DNA from 2 places in the Arthrobacter sp. B0316-1-20 genome. Region 1 is predicted to be linked to the other one. Evidence: riboswitches for the same ligand, from Rfam matches in the RefSeq annotation. Region 1 holds a riboswitch; the other holds the start of a gene.

Region 1 (15,788 bases):
TTCGCCGATGTCGACCAGGCCACCATCGACCAGGTCCCCGCGGAATTCCGTCCTTCCACCGGCAAGTGGACCGGCATCGCCGCCCGTTCCACGGTTCTGGTGTACGACAAGAACAAGATCAGCGAAGACAAACTGCCCAAGTCGATGCTGGACCTGGCCAACCCTGAGTGGAAGGGCAAGTGGGCTGCCTCGCCGACCGGCGCCGACTTCCAGGCCATCGTCTCCGCCCTGCTTGAACTCAAGGGTGAAGCCGCCACCGATGCATGGTTGGCCGGCATGAAGGAAAACTACAAGGCCTACAAGGGCAACAGCACCGCCATGAAGGCAGTCAATGCCGGTGAAGTCGACGCGGCGCTGATCTACCACTATTACTACTACGGGGATCAGGCCAAGACCGGCGAGAACTCCAACAACGTCACGCCGTACTACTTCAAGAACCAGGATCCGGGTGCCTTCATCTCGGTGTCCGGCGGCGGCGTGCTGAAGTCCTCCAAGAAGGCAGAAGACGCCCAGGCCTTCCTGAAGTTCATCACCGGTAAGCAGGGCCAGGAAATCCTGAAAAACGGCACCTCATTCGAATACGCCGTCGGCTCGCAGGTGGACTCCAACAAGGCTCTGGTTCCGATCAAGGACCTCGAGGCCCCTGCGGTGGACCCGGCCAAGCTGAACTCCACCCAGGTCACGGATCTGATGACCAAGGCAGGATTACTGTAGTTCTGTGACAACTGATCTATCGGCTCCCAGTACGCTTCGTACGGGAACCACGACGGCGGGTGAGGGCAAGCGCCTTCGCCCGCCTTTCGGCGTCTCCACGGTGTCCGTGCTGGCGGTCCTCATCGCGCTGTTTTCGCTCGTCCCGTTGGGTTACGTCGCCTACATGACGGTGGCAACCGGCTGGGACACCGCCGTCGAGCTCATCTTCCGTCCGCGCGTCGGCGAACTGCTGCTGAACACCGTCATGCTCACCGTCTTCACGGTCCCGCTGTGCCTGATCCTTGGCGCGGGCGGAGCCTGGCTGGTGGAGCGCACCACGCTGCGGGGGCACCGCTGGTGGGCGGTTGCGCTGGCCGCGCCACTGGCCATTCCGGCGTTCGTCAACAGCTACTCGTGGGTCTCGGCCGTTCCGTCCCTAGGGGGAATCTGGTCCGGCGTGCTCATCGCCACCTTGTCCTACTTCCCGTTGGTGTACATACCGGCGGCGGCAGCTTTGGGCCGTCTGGATCCGGCCATCGAGCAATCCGCGGCGTCACTCGGTCTGGGGCCGTGGGCTGTCTTTTTCCGCGTGGTACTCCCGCAGCTCCGCATCGCGCTCAGCGGCGGTGCTCTGCTGGTTTCCCTGCACCTCTTGGCGGAGTACGGCGCCTTCGCGATGATCCGCTTCGATACCTTCACGACGGCGATCATGGTCCAGTTCCAATCGACGTTCAACGGCACCGCCGGCAACATGCTGGCCAGTGTGCTGGTGTTCCTGTGCCTCATTCTGCTGCTGGCTGAGGTGAAGAGCCGGGGCAACGCGCGCTACGCCCGAATCGGCTCGGGCGCGCCGGCCAAGGCGACCCGGTTGGCCCTTCGCCACTACCAATTGCCCTCGCAGCTCGCGCTGGCCGCTGTCACGGTGCTGGCCTTCGGACTGCCCGTCTGGTTCGTGTTGCGGTGGATCATCGCGGGCGGATCGGAGGTCTGGGCTGCGGACGAATTCCTGCCCGCGCTGCTGCAGACGCTGATGTACGGCGCCGTCGGGGCTGCCGTCACCACGGTGGTGGCCTTCCCCATGGCGTATTTGGCGGTGCGGCGACCCAGCGGGTTCAGCAAGTTCCTGGAACTTTCCAACTACGTGACCAGCTCGCTTCCGGGCATCGTCGTGGGCCTGGCATTCGTCACGGTTAGCATCCGGGCGGTCCCGGGGATTTATCAAACGGCGGGTGTGCTGGTCGCCGCCTATGTGCTTCTCTTTCTTCCCCGGGCGCTGGTGAACCTCCGCTCGGGGCTGGCACAGGCACCCAAGGAACTTGACGAAGCAGCGCAGTCCCTCGGCAAGGCGCCGCTGACGTCTTTCGTGCGAGTGACGCTGCGGCTCACCGCACCGGCTGCTGCCGGGGGCGCCGCTCTGGTATTCCTTGCCATCGTCAACGAACTGACGGCCACGCTGCTCCTTTCGCCGAACGGGACCCGGACTCTTGCCACGGAGTTCTGGAGCAAGAGCAGCGAGATCGACTACACCGGCGCGGCACCCTACGCGCTGCTGATGATCCTGCTCTCAGCACCGATGACCTACCTGCTCTTCCAACAGTCCAAGAAAGTGGCCGGACAGTGACCGAACAATCCCCTTCCCGGCTCCCGGCACCGCGTGTAGCGGCCTCCGTGGCGCCAACCACGAACACGCATCTGGAGATCTCCGACGTCACCAAAAACTTCGGCTCCCAGTCGGTGCTCAAGGGCGTCGATCTTTCTGTAGCCAAAGGCGGAACCACGGCGATCGTGGGTCCTTCGGGGTCAGGCAAGACCACGCTGCTGCGGCTGATTGCCGGCTTTGAACATCCGGACACCGGCTGCATCAGTCTCAGCGGCTCACCGGTTGCCGGGGACGGTGTCTGGATTCCCGCACACAAGCGGCATGTCGGTTACGTCGCGCAGGACGGGGCGCTCTTTCCGCATCTGACCGTGGGACAGAACATCGCTTTCGGTCTCAACGCCGGAAAAAAGCTCGACGGCGGCCGACGGGCCGTGGACGCAAGGGTCAAGGAACTGCTCGAGATGGTGTCCCTGGACGCCGCGATGGCGAAACGGCGACCACACCAATTGTCCGGCGGCCAGCAACAGCGCGTTGCCTTGGCGCGCGCACTGGCCCGGAAGCCCGAACTGATGCTTTTGGATGAGCCGTTCTCGGCACTGGACGCCGGACTCCGGGTGGCCACCCGCCGCGCCGTCGCCAAGGTGCTCAGTGAAGCCGGCGTAACCACCATCTTGGTGACCCACGACCAAGCCGAAGCGCTCTCCTTTGCGGATCAGGTGGCGATCATGCGCGGCGGGAGGCTGGCGCAGATCGGCAACCCCTTCGTGGTCTACACGCGGCCGGCCGACCGCGCCACGGCCGAGTTCCTGGGCGACGCGGTGATCCTGGATGCATGGATGGAGGGTTCCCTGGCCACCTGCTCGCTGGGCGGAGTCCCGGTCCGCCGGCCGCCGGCGCAGGGCAAGGTCCAGCTCATGCTCCGCCCGGAGCAGATCCGCATCGCGCCGGACGGCCCTATCCGAGGCGTCGTCGTGGACACCGATTACTTCGGTCCGGAAACCACTGTCCGGATTAAGCTGGCCGAGAGTAATGCGGCCCATCGCGCCGCGTCCGGCAACGGGCACCGGTACCCGGGCGGCGGCGAGGTGATCACCATCCGGCACTGGAACGCTTCCATCACCAAGCCTGGGACAGAGCTCTGCCTGCGGGTGGTCGGCGAAGGCGTGGCCTTCCCGCAGGACGGTCCGTGACGGGTGGCACTTCCCGTGCATCCGCAGATCGAACAGTGCAGGTCCTGGACAGCAGACCGGATTGGTCGTGCCGATACGATGGGGCATGGCAAAGAATGAGCAGCGGAGACGACTGCTCGCCGACGCAGGCTTGGCCGTTCTCGCTCGCGACGGTGCGCGCGGATTAACGCACCGCGCGGTCGACGAAGCAGCAGGCGTCCCGGTCGGGACCGCCTCGAATTATTTCCGCAGCCGCGATGGCTTGATCGCCGGCCTCGTCCACCGCATGGGCGAGCGGCTGGTTCCCGATCCGAAGGACCTCGAACGCCTCGCGGCCGCACCGCCAAGCCGCGAGCTGTTCGCCGACTACCTGCGCGCAATGCTGCGCCGGCTTACTGCGGAACGGGAGGTCACGCTCGCGCTGTTCGAGCTCCGGCTGGAAGGCTCCCGCCGCCCAGCCGTTGCAGCAGTTTTGGCGGAATGGCGCAAGGCAGCCTTCGAGGGCGACGTCGCGCTCCACGCCGCGGCCGGGCTTCCCGGCGGTCGTCGGGAGGTCGCGCTCTTTTACTATGCGGTGGAAGGCTTTCTGCTCGACCGCCTCACCACTGAGCTGGACCCTGACTCGTCCACCGACGATGTCATCGACGCCCTCGTTGCCGGGCTGCTGGGCAGCGATGATCGGTCGCGGTGACGTGATAGCGCGCAGTCTGCCGACTACAGTGGGCACACAGCGAGGAGATGGCGAATGGACAATGAACCGATACCGGCCGAGGCCGGCGACCCCGGCCCTTTCTACCACGGTACGAAAGCTGATTTGGCGCCGGGCGACCTGCTGGAGCCGGGCTTCAGCTCGAACTATGGGGAGCGGACGAAGGCGAACTTCGTCTACCTCACCGCCACCTTGGACGCTGCGACGTGGGGAGCCGAACTCGGAGTAGGGGAGGGCCCGGGAAGAATCTACCGGGTGGAACCCACCGGCCCGTTTGAAAACGACCCGAACCTGACAGACCAGCGCTTCCCGGGCAACCCCACACGGTCCTACCGCACCAGGGAACCGCTGCGCATCATCGAAGAGGTCATCGGGTGGGAACCGCATCCGCCCGAGGCACTGCAGAACATGCGAAACCATCTCGAAGAACTCAAGCGGCAAGGCGTCGAAGCCATCAACGAGTGATCCTCCACCCGATCCTCCACGCAACCCGAACCCGACCGGCGCGCTGGTGAGGCCCGCCACCAAAGCTGCGCATCGACGTCGTGCTTTGCTAGTTTTGGAATCAAGACCTCATTCTTAGGTCTCCGGACGACGGTTCAGTACCCGGTGCGCGACAAGACTGGCCAGAGGATTTCAATCGTGGAATGGGTCATTCTCATCCTGTCCGGTGTCCTGGAAGCTGTGTGGGCCACGGCACTGGGCGCATCCAAGAACTTCCGCCGGCTGTGGCCGTCCATCGTTTTTGTGGTGGCCATGGCGTTGAGCATGGCCGGCCTGGCCTACGCCATGACCGCCATCCCGGTGGGAACCGCCTATGCGGTGTGGGTTGGCATCGGTGCAGTGCTGACGGCCGCCGTGGCCATGGTCATCGGGGCCGAGAAAGCCTCCCTGATCCGGGTCCTTCTGCTGTTGGGCATCATCGGTTGCGTGGTCGGCCTCAAGGCGATCGGCTAACGGGGGGCTCACCATGCATTGGATTGTTTTGTTGGTCAGCGCCGTTTTGGAAGCAGTGTGGGCCACTGCGTTGAGCCTGTCGGAGGGCTTTAGCCAGCCGCTGCCTACGGTCGTGTTCTTCGTGGCCGTGACCCTGAGCATGTTGGGTTTGGGCTATGCCATGCGCGGTATCTCCCTGGGTACCGCCTACGCTGTCTGGACCGGAACGGGGGCGGCGCTCACCGTAGGCTACTCCATGCTATTTGGCGGAGAGCCGGCGAGTGTGCTCAAGCTGCTGTTCGTTGCGGGCATCATCGGCTGCGTCATCGGGCTCAAGCTGGTTGACGGCCAGAGCGACAAGAAGGGCGCCAAGAAGGCATGAAACAGCGCCGGCAGGTAATGGAGGTTGGGGGGAGTCTCTCCACTACCCGCCGGCGCTTGGACCGGGCACGTCCGGCCCCTCTTTTTCACTCGCACCGTGATGAGGTGTCTTTGACACTACCGGAAGCGTCTGGGCACAGCCCCGGCAACAGCTGGGAGAATGCTGGGTAGGTTGTCGAGCGGGCAGCGCGAGCGGAGGCCCGACGCCGGCAGGGCCAACGTCCGGTGGGGCCCGGCGCCGTGATAAGACTGTGGTGGCCTTCAACCACCGCCAGCCGAACCGACGGCGGCAACCTGGCCGACCTGAGCAAGGAGAGCGTGAATGTCCGACCATCGCCACGGAGAGTACAAGGTCCAGGGCGGCAAGCTTGTTGTTGTCGATTTTGACGTGATGGACCACAAGATCGTCCATCCGTCGGTCAGCGGGGACTTCTTCCTGGAACCCGACGAAGCCCTGGCCGACATCAACACGGCGCTGGACGGCATGAGCACTGAAAGCAGCCACGCCCACTATGCTGCAGCCATCACTGCGGCGTTGCGGCCCGACGCCCAGATGTTTGGCTTTTCCGCAGATGCCATTGCCGTTGCCGTGCGCCGGGCCCTGAACAAGGCCACCGGGTGGCTGGACCACAAGTGGCAGGTTATTCCGCCCACTCCGCTGCCCACGCACATGCATGTGGCGATGGACGAGGTGCTGACCCGCCAAGTGGGCGCCGGGAAACGGCCGCCGACGCTGCGGTTCTGGGAGTGGGAGACGCCCTCGGTGGTGATCGGCAGCTTCCAGTCGGTGCGGAACGAGGTGGATCCGGATGGAGCCGAACGCCACGGCATCACCGTGGTGCGCCGAATCAGCGGCGGCGGGGCGATGTTCATGGAGCGGGGGAACGCCATCACCTACTCGCTGTACCTCCCGCAGACCCTGGTGGACGGGCAGAGCTTTGAAGCCTCCTACGCGTACCTCGATGCATGGGTCATGGCTTCGCTGGAAAAGGTGGGCATCAAGGCGTTCTACCAGCCGCTCAACGACATTGCGACGCCGGAGGGCAAGATCGGCGGCGCTGCACAGAAGCGGTTGGCCAATGGCGGAATGCTCCATCATGTGACGATGTCCTACGACATCGACGCGGACAAGATGACCGACGTGCTGCGGATCGGCAAGGAGAAAATTTCCGACAAGGGCATTACCAGCGCCAAGAAGCGCGTTGATCCGCTGCGGCGGCAGACCGGCCTGAGCCGGGAAGAGATCATCGACGTGATGATCCGGACGTTCAAGGACCGCTATGCCGCCGCTGACAGCGGCTTCTCCGACGAGGAGCTGGCCATGGCCCGCGAACTCGTGGACACCAAGTTCAGCAAGGACGAGTGGCTGCACCGCGTGCCATAGCGGGCGGCCGGTGGCGGGTGGCCGTTGGCCCTGCCCGTCTTCGGCCGGTAGTGCCCGCCCATCTGCGTGGTTATCGCGCCTTCTTGGCCAGAAGTGCGTGCGCCACAGTGGGGGAAGCGACTGATTGAACGCATGCATAACCCAGGGCCGGTGCATCGAGATCCTCGAAGAGCCGCTCGCCGCCGCCCAGCAGGACCGGAACGATGGCCAGATGCAATTCGTCCACCAGACCGGCGCGCAGGTACTGATTGACCGTGGCCGCTCCGCCGCCGAGCCGGACGTCCTGCCCGTTGGCAGCGGCGGTGGCTTGCCGCAGCGCGGATTCGATCCCGTCGTCGACGAAATGGAAGACGGTCCCGCCGGCCATGCTGATCGGCGGTTGTGCGTGGTGGGTCAGCACGAAGACCGGGTGGTGGAAGGGTGGGTCATCGCCCCACCAGCCCTTCCACTCCGAGGACTCCTGGTCGCGGCGAGCCGGTGCGAACATGTTCCGACCCATGATGGTGGCTCCGATCCCGCGCTCGCCGGCGAGCAGAAAGTCGTTGTCAGGGCCTGTTGAACCGCCGCTTTCACCGATCATCCGTTTGCCGGCCTCGGTCTGGAACATCCACTCGTGCAGCTGTTCGCCGCCCACACCCAACGGGTTTTCCAGGGACTGGTGGCGACCGGCGGCATAGCCGTCCAGGGAAACAGCAAAATTGTGGACACGCAGCTTGGGCATTGATCCTCCTGCCACCAAAGCCCGGAAAACCAAGCCAGACCGGGTCCTGCGGAAGTTGTCAGTGTAGTGCAACGCAGGGGTGCGGGGAACTGACCGGCCTTCAGCCGGCGGTTTAGCTCGGGCCCTCCGTGGTGCTGCCCACCTGCTGGGCGCGGAGGGCGCGGATCAAGTGGTCGCGCTGTTCGATGACGATGCGGCGCAGCGCGGCCGGTGCATCGCGGTTGCCGTCCAGCCAGGCGTCGGTGCGGACGACTGCGGGGTGCTCGGCAGGTGCCTGGCCTTCGGCCAGATCCTGTCCGCCGGGGTAGAGCCCGCGGACCAGTCGGGCCGCGATCTCAATGCTCTTGGACGACCAGATCCGGACGAGTTCCGCGAAGTAGGGGTCCACGTACTCGTCGAGCAGGTCAGGTGGCCCCTGGCAGAACCCGTCGATCGTGGCGTCCAGGAGCTGGTTGGATAGCGAATCGGTATGCACGGCCGTGCGCCACGCTTCCGCCTTCACCTCGGGTACCGGCCGGGCCGTCAAAGCAGCCAAGTGGCCTGCTCGTGCGGCAACGGTGCGGTCACCTTCCAGGGCCGCATCGAGTTCAGCCACGCCAGCGTGGCCGGTGGCGGCCAGCGCCTGCCAGAACCGCCACCGCAGATCCGTGTCCACGGCGAGGCCGGCAACAGCCAGGTTGCCCAGCACTAGATCGCGCAGGAACGGGGCCTGGCTATCCTCAGTACGGGCCACCGCGGCCAGCGATCTTGCCCAGGTCAGTTGCTGGTCGCTGCCCGGATCCGCAGATTCGACCTGCCGCCGTGCAGCAGCGACGAACGCTGTCGCCAGTGCCGGGCGGCGGGCTGCCGGTGCGTACCGGTCCATGGCTGTTTTGGCGCAGTCCAAAACCACCTGCAGCACACTGTTCTCGGTTTCGGCGGGGGCGAACCGCTGCACGGCCTCCACATACTCTGCGGCCGGGAGCAGCCCGTCGCGCGTCATGTTCCAGAGGCTGGACCAGCAGAGCGCGCGGGCCAGCGGATCGATCAGTTGGTCCAGCGAAGACAGCACCGTCTGCAGTGAGCGCTGGTCGAACACCACCTTGGCGTAGGTCAGGTCGTCGTCGTTGATCAGCAGCAGTGCGGGCAGTTCCCGGCCGAGCAGTTCCGGAAGGTCCGTGCGCGGACCGGCCACGTCCAGTTCCAGTTGGTCGGTGCGGAGCATCCGGCCGGACGGATCGGGGTTGTAGAACCCCAGCCGCAGGCGGTGCGGGCGGTGCGCCGCTTCGTCCGTCACCGGATCCACCGCGTCCTGGACGATGGCCGCAGCGGTGATCGCCGCGCCGTCGTGCTTAAGATCCAGTGCCAGGGTGGAGATGCCGGCAGTCTGCAGCCACTGGTGCGCCCAGTGCTCCATGTCCCGGCCGGAGGCCGCGCTCAGGGCGGTGAGGAAGTCGGCCAGCGAGGTGTTGCCGTAGGCGTGCTCGCGGAAATAGCGGCGCGAGGCACCGATGAACGAGTCGAAGCCGGCATAGGCCACCAGCTGTTTGAGCACCGAGGCGCCCTTGGCGTAGGTGATGCCGTCGAAGTTCTGTTTGGCGGCTTCCAGGTCGCGGATGTCGGCGACGATGGGGTGGGTGGTGGGCAATTGGTCCTGCACATACGCCCAGCCCTTGCGCCGGTTGGCGAAGGTGATCCACGCGTTGCTCCACCGCGTGGCCTCGGCCGAGGCGAGAGCACCCATGTAGTCGGCGAACGATTCCTTCAGCCAGAGGTCGTCCCACCACTTCATGGTGACCAGGTCACCGAACCACATGTGCGCCATCTCGTGCAGGATGGTGTTGGCCCGTGCCTGGTATTGCGCATCAGTGGCACGGGAGGAGAAAACGTAGGCCTCGGTGAAGGTGACCAGGCCGGGATTCTCCATCGCGCCGAGGTTGTACTCGGGGACGAAGGCCTGCTCGTACTTGCCGAACGGGTACGGGTAGTCGAAGAGGACGTGGAAGAAATCGAGCCCGGCCTTGGTGACGGCGAAGATCTGCTCCGGGTCGAAGGAGCCGGCCAGCGAGGCACGGCAGTAGGCGCCCAGCGGCACCTGCAGTTCACCGCCGTCGGGCAGCGTGCGCTGCCAGTTGTCCGTGGCCACATGGTACGGGCCGGCCAGCACGGTGGTGATGTAGGTGGAGATGCGTTGGGTCGGGTGGAAGCGGCGGACCGAGTGCCCGGGCGTGGAAGCCAGCGGCTCGGTCGAGGCCACCGCGGCGTTCGAGGCGACGGTCCAGCCGTCGGGCGCGGCGATATGGAAGGAGAAAGAGGCCTTCAGATCGGGCTGTTCGAAGTTGGCGAAGACCCGCCGGGCGTCGGCCGGCTCGTACTGGGTGTAGAGGTAGGTTTTCCCGTCAGCAGGGTCAACGAATCGATGCAGGCCTTCGCCACTGTTGCTGTACAGTGCGGTGCCCGTGATGGTGGCCTGGTTCTGAGCTTCCAGCCCGGGCAGCAGAATGCGCGAGCCGTCCACCACCTCGGCCGGATCCAGCGCAAGCCCGTTGAGCAGCACGGAGTGGACGCCGCCGTGGATGAAGTCCGCGAACACGGTTGAGCCCGGCTCACTGCAGCTGAAGGTGATGACGGTTTTGGAGATGAAGCCCGGTGCGTCCTGGTCCTCGGCGCCGCGCAGGTCCAGCGAGACCTCATAGCTTTCCACCCGCAGGATGGCGGGTCGGGCCGCCGCTTCGTCGCGGCTGAGGTTCTGGTTTGTCATCCGGCCCATTTAACCATGCGGGGCCCGGCTGGGGGAGGTGCCCCGTGGGCCAGCCCCCGGTCGGGACAACCGCGCCGTGCGAGTGCTCGCGCGGTGGAGCGCGTCAGCCGGCGGCCATGGCCAGCCAGGCTGCGCCGAGCCCCAGCCCGGCGATCAGCAGCCAGGACAGCAGCGCGGTGGAGATCGCCGGCAGCGAGGAACGGAGCAGTTCCCGGAACCGGACGGCCGACCCCAGCCCGAACAGGGCAGCGGCCAGCAAGATCTCCTGCACGAGGGCCGTGCCGTCCAGCACAGACTGCGGCAGCCATCCCATACTGCGCAGCAGCACCAACGCCAGGAAACCGAGGATGAACAGCGGCACCACCGGGGGTTGTTTACCTGCCGAACCGACGTCCTCGGTGTGGGGCGCTTTGGTCGTATGGCGCCGGTGTACCGCGACGGCGGCCGCCAGCGGCGCGAGCATCACCACGCGCGCCAGTTTCACGACGACGGCGATGGTCAGCGCCGCGGTGCCTGCGCTTTGCGCCGTGGCCACAACCTGTCCTACGTCGTGCACTGACGCTCCGGTCCAGAAGCCGAAGACTTCCGCCGGCATGCCGGTGACGGCCATGACAGCCGGCAGCACCCCGATGGCCAGCGTGCCACACAGCGTGACCAGGGCGACGGGCATCAGGCTGTCCTGACCGCGGCTGCCGCGCGCGGCGGCGACGGCGCCGATCGCCGAAGCCCCGCAAATGGCGAATCCGGCGGCCAACAACACCGGTTGGTCCCCGGGCAGGCGGTGCCATCGCGCCAGCAGGTAGGTTCCGGCAAACGCGAGCAGCAGCACCAAGACCACCAGCAGCAGCGCGAACCAGCCCAGCTCTGCCAGATCCGACAGCGCCAGCCGGGCCCCGAGCAGCACAATCCCGGCGCGCATCAGCGTCCGGCCGCAGAAGGCAAGACCGGGCCGCCCCGCGCCACCGGTCCACCCGGCTGACGGCGGGACATTGGCTGCCAGAATTCCCAGCACGACGGCGAAGCTCATCACCGGGACTGCCGGCACCAGCGAGTGCAGGCCGAAGGACACGAGGACGGCCGTCGCCGCCAGCAAAAGTCCCGGCCCTGCACGGCGCATCCACCGTTCGATACGGGACCCGGAGACAGCTGGCTGCTTCGGGGGAGGCGTCGGTGCTTGAGCGGTTTCCGGCGGCTGTTTCGGGGTCACAAGGCTTACGTTTTGTGGATCCGCTTACAAGCCTGCAGGCTTGTGTGTAGATTCGGCTTCGGTCGGCACCGTGAGCAGCACGCGTTCGTCTTTGCTCAATACCGTCAAGCCGGAATCCGTCACCGTGAAGCCGCGGGCGCGGTCCAACTCCGGATCAACGCCGATGGTGGCCCCGGCCGGGATGTGCACGTTTTTGTCCACGATGGCTCTCCGTACTACGGCGCCTTCGCCCACGGTCACATTGTCCATCAGCACACTGCCGCGGACCTGGGCGCCCTCGGCGACGAAGACGTCGGTGGACAGCACGGATTCGCTGACCTCGGCCCCCGAAACCACCACGCCCTGCGACAAAAGGGAGTCGTGGGCAGTGCCGGCAGCGCCGCTGATCCCGCGGACCAGCTTGGCCGGGGGCGAGACCGACTGCCGCGTGTAAATCGGCCACTGCAGGTTGTACAGGTTGAAGGCAGGCAGCGGACTGATCAGGTCCATGTGTGCCTCGTAGTAGGAATCAAGCGTGCCGACGTCGCGCCAGTACTGCTGGTCGGCCCCGGTGGCGCCGGGAATGGCGTTGGCGGTGAAATCGTAGACCGCCGCCTCGCCGCGTTCCACGAAGTAGGGGATGATGTCGCCGCCCATGTCGTGGTCGGTGTCCAGCCGCTCGGCGTCGGCCTCCAACGCCCGCAGCAGGGCATCGGTGTTGAAGACGTAGTTTCCCATCGACGCCAGGAAACTGTGCGGATCATCGGCCAGCCCGGGAGTGGTCGCGGGCTTCTCGACGAAGGCACGGATCTTGGTGGGTGTATCGGGTTCCGACTCGATCACACCGAACTGGTTGGCCAGCGAGAGCGGTTGGCGTACCGCGGCCACGCTGGCGGCCGCGCCGGAAGCGATGTGATCTTCCACCATCTGGGAGAAGTCCATCCGGTAGACGTGGTCGGCGCCAACCACGACGACAATGTCCGGCTTGGCATCGTGGATCAGGTTCAGGGACTGGTAGATCGCGTTGGCGCTGCCCAGGAACCAGCTCTTGCCGCGCCGTTGCTGGGCCGGGACCGAGGCCACGTAGTTGCCCAGCTGCGCGGCCATCCGCCAGGTCTCCGAAATGTGCCGGTCCAGGCTGTGCGATTTGTACTGGGTCAGCACCACGATCTGCCGGTAGCCGGAATTCACCAGGTTGGACAGCGCAAAGTCGATCAAACGGTAGCTGCCGGCAAACGGCACCGCCGGTTTCGCCCGATCCGCAGTGAGCGGCATGAGCCGCTTTCCCTCGCCGCCGGCGAGTACAACGGCCAGGACCTTTTTCTGTGGCATGATTTTCCCCCTTCGCAGTCGCCACGGCCCTTTCCAGGCCGAAACGTGACATCCCCCTTTCACCTCACACTAGAGGAAGCCTCGCGCGTGCACTACGTTAGGTTGCGTGCGCGTAGACATTGTGACAAAAGAATTCCCACCGGAGATCTACGGCGGGGCCGGTGTGCATGTGGCCGAACTCAGCCGGGTGCTGGCCGGACGGCTGGACCTGCACGTGCATGCCTTCGGGGCTGAGCGGCCGTCCGACTTCCATGGCGCCACCGTGCGAAGTTATGCGGTTCCTGCCGGGCTGAAGGAATCCAACCCGGCCGTGCAGACGCTCGGCGTCGACCTGCAGATGCTGGATGGCTTCGCGGGCGCGGAACTGATCCATTCCCACACCTGGTATGCCAATATGGCCGGGCATCTGGGCTCGCTGCTGCACCATGTCCCGCACGTCCTGAGCGCCCATTCACTCGAACCGTTGCGCCCGTGGAAGGCGGAGCAGTTGGGCGGCGGCTACCGGCTCTCCTCCTGGGTGGAGCGCACCGCCTACGAAGCAGCGGCCGCCGTCATCGCGGTGTCGGCCGGGATGCGCAAGGACATCCTGCGCTGCTACCCGGACGTGGATCCCGGCCGGGTGCACGTGGTCCACAACGGCGTGGATGTAGAGCAGTGGAAACCGGATCTCAACGACGACGCCGTGCGTGCCTTGGGCATCGACCCGGGCCGGCCCAGCGTGGTCTTCGTGGGGCGGATCACCCGGCAAAAGGGCGTGCCGTACCTGCTGCGCGCCGCTGCACTGCTGCCGCCGGAAGTGCAGTTGGTGCTCTGCGCCGGCGCCGCCGACACCCCCGAACTGGCGGCCAAGGTCAACGCGCTGATCGCCGGCCTGCGCGAAACCCGCAACGGCGTCGTGGTGATCGAACGGATGCTCCCGCGCGCTGGACTGATCCAGGTGCTCAGCCATGCGACCGTCTTCGCCTGCCCGTCCATCTACGAGCCGTTGGGCATCGTCAACCTGGAGGCGATGGCCTGCGGAGCGCCGGTAGTGGCCAGCGCCACCGGCGGCATCCCGGAGGTGGTCGACGACGGTGTCACCGGCACGTTGGTTCCGTTGGCACAGATGGACGACGGGACCGGAACCCCGCTGGACGAGGAACAGTTCGTGCGTGACTTCGCCGCGGCTTTGAGCCAGACCCTGGCCGACCCGGCCACAGCGCGCCAACAGGGCGAGGCCGGCCGCCGGCGCGCCGAGGAGCACTTCTCCTGGGACTCGATCGCCGACAAGACCCTGGACGTCTACCGCAGCGTACTGGGCTGAGGAAAGCTGCGCACGAACCGCCGCTGCCACGGTGTTTCGACGGCGCCAGGCCGGTAACGCGCCCTGACGTACTCGACGGCTTCGGCCCGCGGGACGCCGTCGAGGATGGCCATGCAGGCCAAAGCAGTGCCGGTCCGCCCGCGGCCGCCGAAACAGGCCACCTCCACCCGCTCATCCAGTGCCCGCAGCCATGCCTCGCGGAACGCTGCTGCGGCGTCGTGGAAATCATCCGGCAGCCGAAGGTCGCGCCAGTGCACCCAGCGTTGTTCCCATTCGGTGGGCAACGGCCGCCCGTGCTTGAGGTAGAGGGCGAACTCCGGCGGGGGGCCCGCCGGCATCGGCTTGAGCAAAGCCCGTCCGCGCACCAGCCGGCCCGACGGCAGCCGCAGCACGCCTGGAAGTGCGGGATCCCACGGCGTTCCCATGGCAAAACTTTAGTCCTCCACCGACGCATTAGGGAGCCGGGCCATGGGGGAGAATAACGTCTCCGCCGCGGTATTAAGAAGCCGTTAAGACTGCGTGCGGCCGGCCCCATCGCGTTTACCGTGACAACGGGTCCTAGAAAGTGGACCGTGTTGAAAGGCGTTCGATGACCACCTTGAGTTTGCCTCCGTTCGATCCGTCAGCCCCACGGGCTCCGATGGGGGTGCGGCTGCGCGGGTGGATGCTGCACGACCTGCCGGCCACCGGGGTGAAGTTGGGACCGCATGGGACTGTGGATCCGCAGGAACACGGTCACGCGTGGGCAAAGGTGATGTGTCTGACCGGCGTGGACTACTTTTCCACGCTGGGCTACCAGCCGGCTATTGCTGCGCTGGCAGCCGGCGCCGTCTCTCCGCTGGCTACCATGCTGGTGGTCCTCGTCACCCTGTGCGGCGCGCTGCCGGTTTACCGCCGGGTGGCGGAGGAAAGCCCGCACGGTTCCGGTTCCATTGCCATGCTGGAACGGCTGTTGCCGCGCTGGCGGGGAAAGCTGCTGGTGCTGGCGCTGTTGGGGTTCGTGGCCACGGACTTCATGATCACCATGACGTTGTCCGCCGCGGACGCCACCGCCCACCTGATCGAGAATCCCTTGCTGCCGCATTGGCTCGCCGGCCAGAACGTGGCGATCACGCTGGTTCTGCTGGGCGCTTTGACCGCGGTGTTTCTCCGCGGGTTCCGGGAAGCCATCGGAGTTGCCGTCGTCGTGGTCGCCGCCTATCTGGCGCTGAACGCAGTGCTGGTGGCCGTATGCCTGGTTGACGTGCTGACTCATCCTCTGGTGATAGGGGATTGGTGGCAGGTGCTGACCACGTCGCACGGCAATCCGCTGCTGATCGCCGCCGTCGTTGTGCTGGTATTCCCCAAGCTTGCCTTGGGCCTGTCCGGTTTCGAGACCGGGGTCGCCGTCATGCCGCAGATTCGCGGAAACGGCCGGGGCGCCCAAGAGCAGCTGGCGGGCAGGATCCGCGGGACCCAGCGGCTGCTGACCACGGCGGCGCTGATCATGAGCGGGTTCCTGATCTCCAGCAGCTTTGTCACCATCCTGCTGATTCCGGCGCAGGAATTCCAGCCCGGGGGAGCAGCAAACGGGCGGGCATTGGCGTACCTGGCGCACGAGCTGATGGGCCCGGTCTTTGGGTCGCTGTACGACG
Region 2 (15,788 bases), on a different contig from region 1:
GCTGGGGCGGTCAGAGGGAGTTCGTCGGTCCTCTGCACTGGCCATACGTCGCGTGGGGGAACTTTCCTATGCTGGGGGCTATGACATCGATCGTGTTTGCCCCAGCCGACCTCGTCATTGCCACCAGCGACGGTATTGATGTGCGCTTTGGAGGCATCGAACTCGACACCGATGTGCCACCCGGCCCTCAGCACCCGGAGGGTGGCAAGGGTATACGGCTCAGGCTGGCGGGCGTCCGGGGCGAAGAGACACAGCGGCGTGATGTGCTCTTCCTAGACACACGGGACGCGTGGATCAGGCGAATGAAGGCTCAGGGCATGGAAGCTGCGGGCCCTTCTCCCACAATGCCTGGAGTACCGGTCTTGGAACGGGTGAATGCGCTCTTGGATGACGGCCGCGGCACCGAGTATCGGTGCGTACAGGGGCAGGTGGCCGGGGACGGAACCGAATGGGATGCCTCCTGGGTTTATCTCCCCAACCCCCCGGAAGCAGCACGAAGCCTCAGGATACGGTTCACCTTGGACGGAATACCGACGGGCAGGGAGTGCGAGCTACAGCTTCGCTAGGACAGGGCTTCAAGCTCGCGCCAGCCTCACAGCCGAAGGGTAGGAAGTTGTTCCGGGATACCGGTGCACGGGCTGGCCATCGAGCCTGACCCCGAACGGCTTCACTGACTGCGTCTGGCCGATTGGGAGGCCCTTCAGCACAGCCCACGCAGTGATGTTCATCGGCATCTCAGGAATTAGCAAGACCACTCGGGCGATGTCGTCCGTCGCGTTCCTTCCGAGTGTTCGCTCAACAGTGTCATTGGCATGAGGTGGTCCGGTCGGACGCACAGCATGCATGGTTTGGCCGCATAGCTCCAGCGGAGTGGCCATGGCTAAGCCATGTGATGCCTAGCGCAGCGCCCCCGAGTAGGGGCGACTTGTGCCACGCGGGTCGAGCCTGTGACGCCATCCTCCAACGGCTGCAGGCCCGGCAGCATAGGCTCTCGACCATGAGGACTACGACAACATCTTCACCGTGATGTACATCGGCTTGGGCGTCGTTATTGCCCTGGATCTTGCGGCGGTCATCATCGGGCCATGTGCTTGCGGCAGCGCAACGGGCCGGCACTGTCGGGTGCCGCTGTCGGCATCGGCGCCACCGGCTTCGTCGGCCTCCTGGTGAACCTTGTCCTACCCCTCTATGTCATGCCTCTCATCACCCCGCACATCAACTAAGCGGCTCCGCCGGGAACCCGCTTGTCCTCGGCCTCTAACTTCTGCTGGGGTTGCGCAGCGCCAGCGGAACAACCTTCCAAAATCATCTACGCATTTGCCAGCCCCTGCCGTCGTGGTCCCCTGTCTGGGGTACTGCCCGTAGGGTTTGTCTGTCTCTCCATGAGCGCCTGGGCTTAGGAACGTTTCTGGAGAATCGGACACCGCATTAGAAGGCTCGGGAGGTGGAGGGCAGAGCTGTGCCTGTAGGCCCCGAAACAGGTCGGGACGGTACAGGGACAGAGTCAATAACCGCACCCGTTAGGACGGTATGGGCGTATGGTTGGCAGCTTTCGCCGCAATGTGTGGGTGGTTCGTTAGCACCACCAACAGCGGCATGTGCACACGACTCTGGCGAGTGATCTGCTGTAGGCCGCGGCGTTCCTTCGAATCCGGGGATTGTAATGCCCCGAGAGGTGTCGCCATCTGCCGGCTGCAACATACGCTGGATGCATGGCCACGTCTGGGCGAGCTCTTCCGGGATGAACATGAAGGACACCATGGAACTCGAAGATCTCCTTGAAGCCCTGAACGCCCGCCAAACCATCACGGGGGGCTCGCCGTTCCATGCCGTCATGCACCGGGTCAGCCAGGATGCGCTGCGTATTACCGGCGAGCTTAATGGCGCCTACCAGGAACCTGCGCGGGTGAGGGAGCTGTTGACTCAGCTGACCGGCAAGCCGATTGACGAATCCGTGACGGTTTTCCCGCCTTTCTACGCCGACTTTGGGAAGAACATCACGCTCGGGAAGAGGATTTTCATCAACTCAGGCTGCAAATTTCAGGACCAGGGCGGCGTGGTGATTGGTGACGACTGTCTTATCGGGCACAACTCCGTTTTGGCCACACTCAACCACGACCTTGCGCCGAGCCGCCGCGGGGACATGCACCCGGCTCCCATCGTCATCAACCGCAATGTCTGGATCGGATCGAACGCCACCATCCTGCCCGGCGTGACCATTGGCGAAAATGCTGTCGTGGCGGCTGCCTCCGTAGTTACGAAGGACGTGCCCAAAAATTCCATCGTTGTAGGTTCACCCGCACGCGTCGTGCGCTTCCTTTCCTCCTGAACCCCGTTCAGGCCCGCCACCGGAGGCGGCTGTCCGTGGAGGACGCCTTGCAGGTGTAGGTCTTGCCATTGGTCTTGCCGATGCCCCGCTTGCCCTTCATAGACGAGGCGCAGAAAGCACCGGGGGAGACCTCCAATGCAGTGGAGGGCTTGGCGGCCTTCGTCGGCGTTGCCTTGCTGGCCGGCTTGATGGCGGTGACCTTCACCGTCTTCTGCCCGGGGCAGGAGGTGAGGACCCGCTTCATAGCGGCCTTCTCTGCGGGAGTGACCGACAGGGCGTACTTCTTCTTGACCGCGATTTGGGTGGCGACGAGGGGACAACGGAAGGACTTGTTCTTGGGCAGCCACGCACTGGCCTCGCGGTCGCCCTTGGCCCGATTCGCGGAGGAATCCACGGCCAGCAGGTTCAGCGGGTCGTTGGCCAGCGCGGTGCGCTGGGCGCTGGAGAGCTTCTGGGCACCGGACACCCAGGCCTGGCCCAGAGCCACGACGTGGTCGATGTCGACCTTGTTGCCGCCGCGGACGTAGCTGATGGTCTTGCCGGTGTAGGGATCCTTCAGGGTCCCGGAAGCGATGACGCAGTTATTCGTGCCGGGCTTAAACCTGTCCCTGGTGAGGTCGCGCTTGAGGATATCGTTCCGGGTATCACAGCCGTTGCGATCGGTGTCCTTCCATGAGGGTCCGAACTTGTCCCGGGAATAGCCGGTCTTGGCGGCCTTGCCCTTGACCGGCAGGGTGTTCAGCACCGAGGAGGCGTTCGGCCCCGTGGCTTTCGGCCCGAGGGCCTCAGCCGGGGCTGCGGACGTGAACCCGCCAAGCAGCAGGGCTCCGGCGGTAAGGATGGAGGCCAGCATTCGGCCCGGAGTCTTGCGCAAGTATTCCCCCAAATATGTCCGGCAACAGTCACGCACGGATTCAGTGCGATTGCCTGGGAATTATCCTGCCATACAAAAGGCCTGCCTTTGTGCGGCAGGCCTTCGTTTCCCACGTCGAAGATCCGGAGCTCATCGACTACGCAGACGGAATGGTGGAGTGATGCAGGCCCAAATCCAACTATCGATAAAACGAGGCAGGGCGAGTAGGAAAGTGGTTTCGCTTGGCTGAGCGCTGGTTATTGGAATTCCCGGGAACGCGCTGCGGGAAAGCCTAGGGGCGGTGCGGTTCCCCAGGGACGTCACGTGGTGAGCGTTCGTCTGCGTTCTTGACAGCCTCAAGGAACTGCAACCGCTCATCATCATCGATGACCAACTCTGCAGGCGTTCCTCGGGGAGGGGCGAGGAGTCTTGGGCCTGTGTAGGTGGCGCCCAGGTATAGATCGTTGAGCGTCTCTCCGGGCTCCGCCATCGGTTGAGACATGCTCTTTTTACCTCCAAGCGCAAGCCGGGCTACAAATACCACCACGGCGATGAGCATCAAACCCTCGATGGCATATCCTCCCCATTTCGGATATCCAATGAAGAATAACCCGGCGCTGACCAGGATCATGCCGATTACTAAGGCAACCGCGATCTTGAATGTTCTACGCATTGCCCTCTTCCAATTTCGGCCTTCCAGCGCCCAGGCTTTTCTGATCAGGGTATCCCCACAGGACGTATCATTCGATAGTTCGAGGAGTGGCCGTCCGTTCAATGTCCCAAGGAGTCCGCAGCATGCACCTAAAACGCAGCGAAAGGGGCGGGCAGTTCATGAAAAAAATCCCCGTTGCGGCAGCCTTCGCATCCGGCATCTCCATGGTGTTCCTTGGCCTCGTGTTGGCCTTGTTTACGTGGATTGGTTTCGGGGGAATCAGCGAGGCCGATCAAGGACTGGCTCCTGCCCCTCTCAGGATCGGTTTCGTTCTGGTTTTCCTCGGGCTAGGCGCGCTCGGCTTCGTGATGGCAGTTGTATCGGCCCTTCGAGCTGCGTGGCACCTGGCGAAACGCAGGAAAGCAACAAACGATTAGAGGGCCATCAACGACCGGGGCCAGGCCACAGGCTGGTGAGGTTGGCCACCAAAGCTGCGCACCGGCGTCGTACTTTGCTATTTTCAAGTCCAAGACCTGTTCCTTGGGTCTCCGGACGACGGTTCAGTACCCGGTGTGCGACAAGACTGGCCAAAGGAATCACACATGGAATGGCTGATACTTGTTCTGTCCGGCGTCCTGGAAGCCGTCTGGGCCACGGCGCTGGGCGCATCAAAGAATTTCCGCCGGCTCTGGCCCACCGTCATTTTCGTAGTATCCATGGCCCTGAGCATGGCCGGCCTGGCCTACGCCATGACTGCCATACCGGTGGGGACCGCCTATGCGGTCTGGGTCGGCATCGGTGCGGTGCTGACCGCGGCGGTTGCCATGGTCACCGGCGCCGAGAAGGCGACCTTGATACGCGTACTCCTGCTGCTGGGCATCATCGGCTGCGTCGTCGGCCTCAAGGCGATCGGTTAAGGGGGCTGGCATGCATTGGACTGTTTTGTTGATCAGTGCCGTCCTGGAAGCCGTGTGGGCAACAGCGCTGGGGATGTCGGACGGACTGAGCCGCACGGGGCCCGCCGTGGTGTTCTTCGTGGCCCTGACCCTGAGCATGGTGGGTCTGGGCTATGCCATGCGCGGCATCCCCATTGGTACGGCGTATGCAGTGTGGACCGGCGCCGGGGCAGCATTGACCGTCGGCTACGCCATGCTGTTCGGCGGAGAACCCGCGAGCGTGCTCAAACTGCTCTTCGTTGCCGGGATCATCGGCTGCGTGATCGGGCTGAAGCTTGCCGATACGGGCGACGGGAAGAAGGCATGAAAAAGCGCCGGCGGGTAGTGGAGAGGTTGGGGGAGTTACTCCAATACCCGCCGGCGCTTGGACCGGGCACGTCCGGCCCCTCTTTCACTCGCACCGTGATGAGGTGTCTATGACACTACGAGGGGGTTCTGGGCACAGCCCCGGCAGCAGCTGGGAGGAACCTGAGTCCCGCGCGGACGGGCTGTCCGCGGGCCTTGATTAGACTGGGAAAACCGTCGACCGCAGCCGCCTGGCTGCCGGTACCGTCCCCGCCACGATAGCCCGAAGACTGCCAAGGAGCGCACATGACCGACCACCGCCATGGAGAGTACAAGGTCCAGGGCGGCAAGCTCGTGGTCGTGGACTTCGAGGTGGCGGACGGACAGATCACCCGGCCGTCCGTCAGCGGCGACTTCTTTTTGGAACCGGATGAAGCACTGGCGGACATCAACGCAGCGCTTGACGGGATGAGCATCGAAAGCCCCCACGGCCACTATGCCAGCGCGATTAACGCCGCGCTGCGGCCGGACGCGCAAATGTTTGGCTTCTCGGCCGATGCGGTTGCCGTGGCCGTGCGCCGCGCGCTCAACAAGGCCACCGGTTGGCTTGACCATCACTGGCAGGTTATTCCACCCACCCCGCTGCCGACGCACCTGCACGTCGCGATGGACGAGGTCCTGACCCGCCAGGTGGGGGCCGGGAAGCGCCCGCCGACGCTGAGGTTCTGGGAATGGGAGGCGCCGTCGGTGGTGATCGGCAGCTTCCAATCGGTCCGCAACGAAGTGGACCCGGACGGGGTGGAACGCCACGGCATCACCGTGGTGCGCCGGATCAGCGGCGGCGGCGCCATGTTCATGGAACGCGGTAACGCGATTACCTACTCGCTGTACCTGCCGCAGACGCTGGTGGACGGGCAGAGCTTTGAAGCGTCCTACGCGTACCTCGACGCCTGGGTCATGGCGTCGCTGGAGAAGGTGGGCATCAAGGCGTTCTACCAGCCGCTCAACGACATCGCCACGCCGGAGGGCAAGATCGGCGGCGCGGCGCAGAAGCGGTTGGCCAATGGCGGGATGCTGCACCACGTGACCATGTCCTACGACATCGACGCGGACAAGATGACCGATGTCCTTCGGATCGGCAAGGAAAAAATTTCCGACAAGGGCATCGCCAGCGCCAAGAAGCGGGTGGATCCGCTGCGCCGGCAGACCGGCCTGACCCGCGAGGAAATCATCGACGTGATGATCCGAACCTTCAAGGACCGCTATGCCGCCGAGGACAGCGGTTTTTCCGAGGAAGAGCTGGCCATGGCCCGGGAACTCGTGGAGACCAAGTTCGGCACGGAAGAATGGCTGCACCGCGTACCGTAGCGTGAGCGGCGGTAGCCAAAGCGGCCGGGCTACCGGTCCCTGCTCCTGACCAGGCGGGCGTGAGCCGCGGCCGGCGAGGCGGCGAATTCGACGCATTCGTAGCCGAGAGCCGCGGCGTCCAGATCCTCGAACACGCGCTCGCCGGAGCCGAGCAGAACGGGCACCATGGCCAGGTGCAGTTCGTCCACGAGCCGCGCTCGCACGTATTGACGGACTGCAGATGCGCCGCCGCCGAGCCGGACGTCCTGCCCGGCGGCGGAGTCGAAGGCCTGGTGCAGGGCGGACTCGATCCCGTCGTCGACAAAGTGGAAGACGGTTCCGCCGGCCATGGTGATGGGCGGCCGCGGGTAGTTCGTCAGCACGAAGACCGGATGATGGAACGGCGGGTCTTCGCCCCACCAGCCCCGCCACTCCACGGAGGGCCACTCACCGCGCACCGGCCCGAACATGTTCCGGCCCATGATGGTGGCCCCGATGCCCTCCTGCCCGGCCTCGACAAAGTCGTTGTCCAGCCCGGTGGAACCCCCGCCCTCGCCGCCCATCCGCTTGCCGGCCGCGGTCCGGAACACCCACTCGTGCAGCTGTTCGCCGCCCACTCCCAACGGGTCCTCAACGCTCTGGTTCGGGCCGGCTGCGTAGCCGTCGAGCGATACGGAAAAATTGTGCACTCGCAGTCTCGGCACGAATCCTCCTGCTCCTGAACCCCGGCGTCCAAGGGGCCGGGTCCCTGGAAGACGACAGCCTATTCCACGGAGGCTGCGCAGGGAACCGTGCAGCGGCTACCGGCGCGCCAAAGGCCGCCGATACACCTGCAGCCGCTCGCCCGCCGTCCGCAGCCGTCGTCCGCTCGGCCGCCCTGCGCTCAGCCCCGGGCGCCGGCCTGCTGCGCGCGCAGTGCCCGGAGCAGATGGTCGCGCTGTTCAATGACGATGCGGCGCAGCGCGGCCGGCACCCCGGCGTGGCTGTCGAGCCAGACATCGGTGCGTACGACGACGGGGTGTTCAGCAGGTGCCTGTCCGGAGACCAGGTCCTGTGTGATGGGGTAGAGCCCCCGAACCAGCCTGCCCGCTATCTCGATGCTCTTCACCGACCAGATTCGATCGAGTTCCTCAAAGTACGGTTCCACATACCCGGCGTGAAGCCCGGGCGGGCCCTGGCAGAAACCATCGATGGTGGCGTCCAGCAGCTCGTTGGACAGCGAATCGGTATGCACCGCGGTGTGCCAGGCCTCGGCCTTCACCTCCGGAACGGGCCGTGCCGTCATCGCGGCCAGGTGGCCGGCACGAGCCGCCGCGTTGCGGTCGGCTTCCAGGGCCGCATCCAGCTCCGCCGCCGAGGCGTGGCCGGTGGCCGCCAGCGCCTGCCAGAAACGCCAGCGTAAATCGGTGTCCAGCTTCAGCCCCTCCAGCACCGTGGTCTTGTCCAGCAGGCCGCGCAGGAAAGGCGCCTGGCCGTCATCGGCGCGCGCGACCGCCGCCAGCGACCGCGCCCAGGTCAGCTGCCGGTCGCTGCCCGGCTCCGCCGCTTCCGCCTCCCGGCGGGCGGCGGCCAGAAAGGCTTCCCGCAGGCCTGTCCGGAGTTCCGCCGGCGCGTAGCGGTCCATCGCCGTCTTGGCGCAGTCCAGGACCACCTGCAGCACGCTGTTCTCGGTTTCTGCCGGCGCGAACCGCTGCACAGCCTCCACGTAGTCGGCGGCGGGGAGGCGCCCGTCGCGGGCCATGTCCCACAGGGTCGACCAGCACAGGGCGCGAGCCAGCGGATCGGTGACCTTGTCCAGGCCGGAAAGCACCGTCTCCAGGGAGCGGGCGTCGAAGACGACCTTGGCGTAGCTCAAGTCCTCGTCGTTGAGCAGCAGCAGGGCGGGAACCTCGCGGCCCGCCAGTTCCGGAACCTCGGTCCGCGGGCCCGCCACGTCCAGCTCCAGCTGGTCCGTGCGGACCAACCGGCCGGAGGCGTCCGGGTTGTACAGGCCCAGCCGCAACCGGTGCGGCCGGAAGGACGGCTCCTGCGTCACCGGATCCACCGCCTCCTGGACGACGGCCGCGGAGGCGATCGCACCGCCGTCGTACTCGAGGTCCACGCCCAGGGTGGAGATGCCGGCGGTCTGCAGCCACTGCCGCGCCCACTGCTCCATGTCCCGGCCGGAAGCCGCGCTGAGAGCGGTGAGGAAATCGGCCAGCGAGGTATTGCCGTAGGCATGTTCGCGGAAATACCGGCGCGAGGCGCCGACGAAGGAGTCGAAACCGGCATAGGCCACCAGCTGTTTGAGCACCGAGGCGCCCTTGGCATACGTGATGCCGTCGAAGTTCTGCTTGGCCGCTTCCAGGTCAGGGATGTCGGCGACGATGGGGTGGGTGGTGGGCAGCTGGTCCTGCACGTACGCCCACCCCTTGCGCCGGTTGGCGAAGGTGATCCAGGCGTTGGTCCATTGCGTAGCCTCGGCGGACGCCAGGGACCCCATGTAGTCGGCGAACGATTCCTTCAGCCAGAGGTCGTCCCACCACTTCATGGTGACCAGGTCGCCGAACCACATGTGCGCCATCTCGTGCAGGATGGTGTTGGCGCGGGCCTGGTACTGGGCGTCGGTGGCCCGGGAGGAGAACACGTAGGCCTCGGTGAAGGTGACCAGGCCGGGGTTCTCCATGGCGCCCAGGTTGTATTCGGGCACGAACGCCTGCTCGTACTTGCCGAACGGGTAGGGGTAGTCGAAGAGTTCGTGGAAAAAATCCAGGCCGGCCTTGGTGACGGCGAAGATCTGCTCCGGATCGAAGGAGTCGGCCAGCGAGGCCCGGCAGTAGGCGCCAAGCGGCACACTCAGTTGTCCGCCGTCGGGCAGGGTGCCCTGCCAGGTGTCCGTGGCCGCGTGGTAGGGCCCGGCCAGGACGGTGGTGATGTAGGTGGAGATGCGTGGCGTCGGCTCGAAGCGGCGCACGGAGTAGCCGGGCGTGGAGCCCATCGGCTCGGTCACGGCCACCGCGGCGTTCGAGGCCACCAGCCAGTGGGCGGGGGCGGCGACGTGGAAGCTGAAGCTGGCCTTCAGGTCCGGCTGCTCGAAATTGGCGAAGACGCGGCGCGCGTCGGCCGGTTCGTATTGGGTGTAGAGGTACGTTCGCGCGTCCACCGGATCAACGAACCGGTGGAGCCCTTCGCCGCTGCTGCTGTACAGAGCGGTGCCCGTGATCGTGGCCTGGTTCTCGGCCTCGAGGCCGGGCAGCGTGATCCGGGAACCGTCCACCACGTCGTCGAGGTCCAGGGGCCGGCCGTTGAGCGTGACGGAGTGGACGCCGCCGTGGATGAAGTCGGCAAACACCGTGGCGCCCGGTTCGCTGCAACTGAAGGTGATGACGGTGCTGGAGACGAAACCCGGCGCGTCGGGGTCCTCGGCGTTGCGCAGGTCCAGCGAGACCTCATAGCGCTCCACCTGCAGGATGCGTGACCGTGCGGCCGCTTCGTCGCGGCTGAGGTTCTGGTTCGTCATCCGGCCCATTTAACCATGTGCGGGCCCGGTCGCGGCCCCTTAGCGTCCGCCCATCGCCAGCCAGGCTGCGCCGATCCCCAGTCCGGCAATCAGCAGCCAGGAGAGCAGGGCCGTGGAGACGGCCGGCAGCGAGGAGCGGAGCAGTTCCCGCAGGCGGACGGCAGCGCCCAGCCCGAACAGTGCTGCGGCCAGCAATAGTTCCTGCACGGACGCCATGCTGTCCAGGACCGGCTGCGGCAACCACCCCGCGCTGCGCAGCATCATCAGGGCGAGGAAACCGAGCACGAAGAGCGGCACCAACGGCGGCTGCTTGCCGGGCCCGGCGGTCCCGTCCGCGTGGACGGCTCCGGCCTTGGCCCTCCGCCGGCTGTGCAAGGCCGCGGCGGCCGTGACGGGTGCCAGCATCACCACGCGGGCGAGCTTGACGACGACGGCGATGGTCAGGGCCGCCGTGCCGGCACTCTGGGCGGTGGCGACCACCTGTCCGACGTCGTGCACGGAGGCCCCGGCCCAGAAGCCGAACACTTCCGGGGTCATGCCGGTGACCGCCATGACGGCCGGCAGGACGCCGATGGCCAGCGTGCCGCACAGCGTCACCAGGGCGACGGGCATCAGCGTGTCCTGGCTCCGGCTGCCCCGGGCCGCGGCGACGGCGCCGATGGCCGAGGCCCCGCAGATGGAGAATCCGGCGGCCAGCAGCACGGGCTGGTCGCCGGGCAAACGATGCCAGCGCGCCAGCAGGTAGGTTCCGCCGAACGCCAGCAGCAGCACCAGAACCACCAGCACCAGGGCGAACCAGCCCAGCTCGGCCAGGTCCGAGAGCGCCAACCGGGCACCCAGCAGCACAATCCCTGCACGCATCAACATCCGCCCGCAGAAAGCCAGCCCGGGAAGCGCCGCTCCACGCGTCCACGAAGCAGTAAGCGGCAGGTTCGCCGCCAGGATCCCCAGGACCACGGCGAAGCTCATCACCGGGACGGCCGGCGCGAGCCAGTGCAGGCCGTGGGCGGCAACTACTGCGGCCGCTGCAAAGAGCAGCCCCGGACCGATGCGGAGCAGCCAAGGTGTGGCGCGCCGCCCCGGATCCTGCGGCCCGGCCGGCGGACCGGGCCGGGCAGGGCGGGACTGCGGTGACTGAGGTTGAGGCACTTCGCTACCGTACCGCCTGCGGTCCGCGGTCCGGGCGCAATCGGCACCCTCCCTTCAACAGAGAGGGTGGGCGGGGGGACAAGGCCATGAACTTGTCCCCGCTGCTACAAAGAAGCCGCCTTGTGCTCGGCGCTCGCCGTAGGGCCGAGGATGACCTTCTGGTCCTTGCTCAGGACGGTCAGCCCGGACTCGGTGACCGTGAAGCCCCGCGCGCGGTCCAGTTCCGGATCGACGCCGATGGTGGCGCCGGCCGGGATGCGGACGTTCTTGTCCACTATCGCCCTCCGGACCACGGCTCCCTCACCCACCGTCACCTTGTCCAACAGCACGCTCCCGTGGATCTGGGCGCCTTCGGCGACGAAGACGTCGGTGGAGAGCACCGACTCGGTGACTTCTGCTCCCGAAACCACCACGCCCTGGGACAGGAGGGAGTCGTGCGCCGTGCCGGCGGTGCCGCTGACTCCGCGCACCAGCTTGGCCGGGGGAGAAACCGACTGGCGCGTATAGATCGGCCACCGCAGGTTGTAGAGATTGAAGGCGGGCAGCGGGCTGATCAGGTCCATGTGGGCCTCGTAGTAGGAATCCAGCGTGCCGACGTCGCGCCAGTACTGCTGGTCGGCCCCGGTGGAGCCGGGAATGTCGTTCGCGGTGAAATCGTAGACGGCTGCTTCGCCGCGTTCCACGAAATAGGGGATGATGTCGCCGCCCATGTCGTGGTTGGTGTCCAGCCGCTCGGCGTCGGCTTCCAGGGCCTGCAGCAGTGCGTCAGTGTTGAAGACGTAGTTTCCCATGGACGCCAGGAAACTGTCCGGGTCATCCGCCAGGCCGGGAGTGGTCGCGGGCTTCTCCACGAAGGCGCGGATCTTGGTGGGCGCATCGGGCTCGGACTCGATCACGCCAAACTGATTGGCCAGCGAGAGCGGCTGGCGCACCGCGGCCACACTGGCGGCCGCGCCGGACGCTATGTGCTCCTCCACCATCTGGGAGAAGTCCATCCGGTAGACGTGGTCCGCGCCGACCACCACCACGATGTCCGGCCGGGCGTCATGGATCAGGTTCAGGGACTGGTAGATGGCATTGGCGCTGCCCAGGAACCAGCTCTTGCCCCGCCGTTGCTGCGCCGGTACCGAGGCAACATAGTTGCCCAACTGGGAGGCCATGCGCCAGGTTTCCGAAATGTGCCGGTCCAGGCTGTGCGATTTGTACTGCGTCAGCACCACGATCTCCCGGTATCCGGAATTGACCAGGTTGGACAACGCGAAATCGATCAGCCGGTAGCTGCCCGCAAAGGGCACGGCCGGTTTGGCCCGGTCGGCTGTGAGCGGCATCAGGCGCTTTCCCTCGCCGCCGGCTAGCACAACGGCCAAAACCTTCTTCTGTGGCATCGTCCATCCCATCGCATTCGCGGTCCAGTGCCGGACCGACACACGTCCCCCTTGTCAACACACAGTAGAGGAAGGGCCGGGCGTGCACTACGTTAGGTGTCGTGCGTGTAGACATTGTGACAAAAGAATTCCCGCCGGAAATCTACGGCGGAGCCGGCGTACACGTGGCCGAGCTCAGCCGGGTGCTGGCCGGCAGAGTGGATCTGCACGTGCATGCCTTCGGGGCCGACCGGCCGTCTGACTTCTATGGCGCAAGGGTGCGCAGCTACGGGGTCCCGGCCGGACTGCGGAAAGCCAATGCCGCGGTGCAGACCCTCGGCGTCGACCTTGAGATGCTGGACGGCTTCGCCGGTGCGGACCTGATTCATTCCCACACCTGGTATGCCAATATGGCCGGGCATTTGGGGTCGCTGCTGCACGATGTGCCGCACGTGCTCAGCGCGCATTCGCTGGAGCCGTTGCGCCCGTGGAAGGCGGAGCAGTTGGGTGGGGGCTATCGGCTCTCGTCCTGGGCGGAGCGCACCGCCTACGAGGCGGCCGCCGCCGTCGTGGCCGTTTCCGCGGGAATGCGCAGGGACATTCTGCGCAGCTACCCCGACGTGAATCCGGACCGGGTGCACGTGGTCCACAACGGCGTGGACGTGCAGGAATGGAAACCGGATTACGACGACGACGCGGTGCGCGCCTTGGGAATCGACCCGGACCGGCCCAGCGTGGTCTTCGTGGGACGGATTACCCGGCAGAAGGGCGTGCCGTACCTGCTGCGTGCAGCGTCGTTGCTGCCGCCGGAAGTGCAGCTGGTGCTGTGTGCCGGAGCCGCCGACACCCCTGAACTGGCGGCCGCGGTGAATGCCCTGGTGGCCGGGCTGCGCGGGACGCGCGACGGCGTCGTGGTGATCGAGCGGATGCTCCCGCGGCCGGAACTGATCCAGGTGCTCAGCCATGCCACCGTCTTCGCGTGCCCGTCGATCTACGAACCGCTGGGCATCGTGAACCTTGAAGCCATGGCCTGCGGTGCCCCGGTGGTGGCCAGCGCCACCGGCGGCATTCCGGAGGTGGTCGAGGACGGCGTCACCGGCACTTTGGTGCCGTTGGAGCAGGCGAGCGACGGGACGGGAACCCCGCTGGACGAGGAACAGTTCGTCCGCGACTTCGCCGCCGCGCTCAACAAGACGCTGGATGACCCCGCCGCCGCCCGCCGCCAGGGCGAGGCGGGCCGCCGGCGGGCCGAGGAGCACTTCTCCTGGGACTCCATCGCCGAGAAGACCCTGGGTCTTTACCGCAGCGTGCTCGCGTAGGAGGCGCAGCCCGCTACTGGCGTTGGGGGAACCGGCGCACAAACCGTCGCTGGCATGGGGTTTCGACGGCGCCGGGGCGGTAGCGCTCACGGACGTAGCGGGTGGCCTCGGCGGCGGGAACGCCGTCGAGAATCGCAATGCAGGCCAGCGCCGTGCCGGTCCGCCCGCGGCCTCCGTAGCAGGCGACCTCCACCCGTTCGTCCCCGGCGCGCAGCCAGGCTTCGCGGAAGGCCGCCTCGGCGTCCGACAGGTCTTCCGGCAGCCGGAGATCGCGCCAGCGCACCCACCGCTGCTCCCACAGGGTGGAGGCCGGAGCACGGTGCTTCAGGTACAGGGCGAATTCCGGCGCGGGACCCGGCGGCAGCGGAACACGCAGCGCACGGCCGCGCAGCAGCCTCCCGGACGGCAGCCGCAGCACCCCCGGCAGCCCGGGATCCCACGGTGATCCCATGCCAGAGAGGATAGCCCCGACGGCGCGCCACGTCTCACCGTATGGATGCCTAAGCGTTTGCGCAGCTGTGAGAAGAATGCAAGTAAGCCATATCCGTTGTAGGCGTGGCAGCGATGAGAGGCTGCTGGGTTCCGCCCTCAATCTCGCTGACCGGCTGCGCATAGCGTTCCGGCGTGTCGGTTACTCGATCCCCGCTGAATGCGGCATGAAAGGGGCTACACCTTGCCGTCTCGGCAGTACGTCCGCGGATGAACGTACGCTTCGCCACTCACCTTCGCCCGACGTCCCGCGTTGCAAACTGCTCCGGAGATGTCTCGTCCTGCGTTTTCGACAGACAAAAGTCGTCGTCGATTCTGATAACGAGCGCAATGATCAGTCTCAGTACCGTCAGAAGGTTTGAAAATAATCGTACTGGTTTTCACAGATTAATTGCGATCCGTGGAGGTGCTTCTAGGGCGTCACCGCGAACGACGTGGTCCGGCTTCATTTGTAAAGGCACTCTGGTCGTTTCCTCGGCTTCGCTGAGGTCGCGTATCCCATGGCGTTGTCATGACGCTGCCTCCACCTGTCTTACGTCCTTAAAGTGTAAAGGGACTGGAGATAACGGCTATCTCGCACTCATCCGGTGCATCCTTAAGAAAGCGGCTCCCGAGAGGCTCTGACTTTGGGTGCCAACAGAGCGGAAAGAGGACTCAGAACGTCCGCTTCCGGTGTCTAAAGCAGCGGGTGTGACCTCCCATCGGACGGACCTGCCTTCACGGTTACGTCACATCTCGATCACCTTTTCCACAGCTTCGGGCTGGGGGCGATAAGGTTTATTGGTCTTATGTAGTAATGGGGCTTGCCTTGAATTCTCTGGCTATCACCTCCAGAGCAGCAGGTCACATCAATAATCGCTACTTGGAGCGATCCAATCAGGGGGTTTTCATGAAAAGCAACACACCACTACCTAACGGTAAGCCGTCGGATCAGCGTCCCGGAGGAGAGCAGCCCGTGGGGACAGCCCAAGTTAAGACTGCCCGTCCCTGGTACAAGAAGAAGCGCGTAATCATCCCGGCCGGTGTACTGGCACTGATCATCGGCATCGGCAGCTGCGGCGGCGAAGATCCAGTCTCGTCCGACCAGAGCAGCCAGGTTCAGGAAACCCCGGTGGCGGCCGAGCCCAGTGTGGACGCTGAGGCCGAGGCCCAGGCCAGCGCTGAAGCTGCCGAGAAGGCCGAAGCGGAAGCCGAGGCAAGAGCAAAAGAAGAAGCGGAAGCAGAGGCTGCCAAACAGGCTGAGGACGAGGCTGCGGCCAAGGCTGAAGCAGAAGCCAAGGCGGCTGAGGGTACGGTCAGCCAGAAGAACGCCCTGCGGTCCGCTCAGAACTACATCGACTTCCAGGCTTTTTCGCGCACTGGATTAATCCAGCAGCTGGAGTTTGAAGAGTACTCCACTGAGGACGCGACGTGGGCGGTTGACCGTGTTGAGGTCGACTGGAACGAACAAGCAGCCAAGGCAGCCCAGAACTACCTCGACTTCCAAGCTTTCTCCCGCCAGGGGCTGATCGACCAGCTAATCTTCGAGGGCTTCACGCCGGAGCAG

The links. Region 1 has a riboswitch for guanidine ahead of AC5RW2_RS05065 (DMT family transporter). Riboswitches for the same ligand answer to the same signal wherever they lie in the genome.
Region 2: linked by a shared signal. The riboswitch ahead of AC5RW2_RS21265 (DMT family transporter) and the one ahead of AC5RW2_RS05065 (DMT family transporter) in region 1 are both predicted to bind guanidine.

The regions. Positions count from the first base shown of each region.
Region 1 covers NZ_JBNHHC010000002.1:445,856-461,643, reverse strand. Annotated here, with positions in the region: gene AC5RW2_RS05090 (iron ABC transporter substrate-binding protein) at 1-714, shown strand, start outside; gene AC5RW2_RS05085 (ABC transporter permease) at 719-2,314, shown strand; gene AC5RW2_RS05080 (ABC transporter ATP-binding protein) at 2,362-3,483, shown strand; gene AC5RW2_RS05075 (TetR/AcrR family transcriptional regulator) at 3,569-4,153, shown strand; gene arr (NAD(+)--rifampin ADP-ribosyltransferase) at 4,208-4,636, shown strand; guanidine-III (ykkC-III) riboswitch at 4,737-4,802, shown strand; gene AC5RW2_RS05065 (DMT family transporter) at 4,814-5,128, shown strand; gene AC5RW2_RS05060 (DMT family transporter) at 5,142-5,489, shown strand; gene lplAB (lipoate-protein ligase LplAB) at 5,811-6,872, shown strand; gene AC5RW2_RS05050 (dihydrofolate reductase family protein) at 6,943-7,593, opposite strand; gene pepN (aminopeptidase N) at 7,706-10,333, opposite strand; gene AC5RW2_RS05040 (YeiH family protein) at 10,437-11,450, opposite strand; gene glgC (glucose-1-phosphate adenylyltransferase) at 11,565-12,851, opposite strand; gene glgA (glycogen synthase) at 12,958-14,154, shown strand; gene AC5RW2_RS05025 (protein-tyrosine phosphatase family protein) at 14,133-14,579, opposite strand; gene AC5RW2_RS05020 (APC family permease) at 14,744-15,788, shown strand, end outside.
Region 2 covers NZ_JBNHHC010000013.1:90,771-106,558, reverse strand. Annotated here, with positions in the region: gene AC5RW2_RS21295 (hypothetical protein) at 81-566, shown strand; gene AC5RW2_RS21290 (hypothetical protein) at 1,086-1,223, shown strand; gene AC5RW2_RS21285 (DapH/DapD/GlmU-related protein) at 1,760-2,329, shown strand; gene AC5RW2_RS21280 (HNH endonuclease family protein) at 2,337-3,182, opposite strand; gene AC5RW2_RS21275 (hypothetical protein) at 3,475-3,855, opposite strand; gene AC5RW2_RS21270 (hypothetical protein) at 3,978-4,271, shown strand; guanidine-III (ykkC-III) riboswitch at 4,361-4,426, shown strand; gene AC5RW2_RS21265 (DMT family transporter) at 4,437-4,751, shown strand; gene AC5RW2_RS21260 (DMT family transporter) at 4,762-5,097, shown strand; gene lplAB (lipoate-protein ligase LplAB) at 5,382-6,443, shown strand; gene AC5RW2_RS21250 (dihydrofolate reductase family protein) at 6,473-7,126, opposite strand; gene pepN (aminopeptidase N) at 7,306-9,921, opposite strand; gene AC5RW2_RS21240 (YeiH family protein) at 9,961-11,070, opposite strand; gene glgC (glucose-1-phosphate adenylyltransferase) at 11,175-12,467, opposite strand; gene glgA (glycogen synthase) at 12,557-13,753, shown strand; gene AC5RW2_RS21225 (protein-tyrosine phosphatase family protein) at 13,767-14,204, opposite strand; gene AC5RW2_RS21220 (Ltp family lipoprotein) at 15,039-15,788, shown strand, end outside.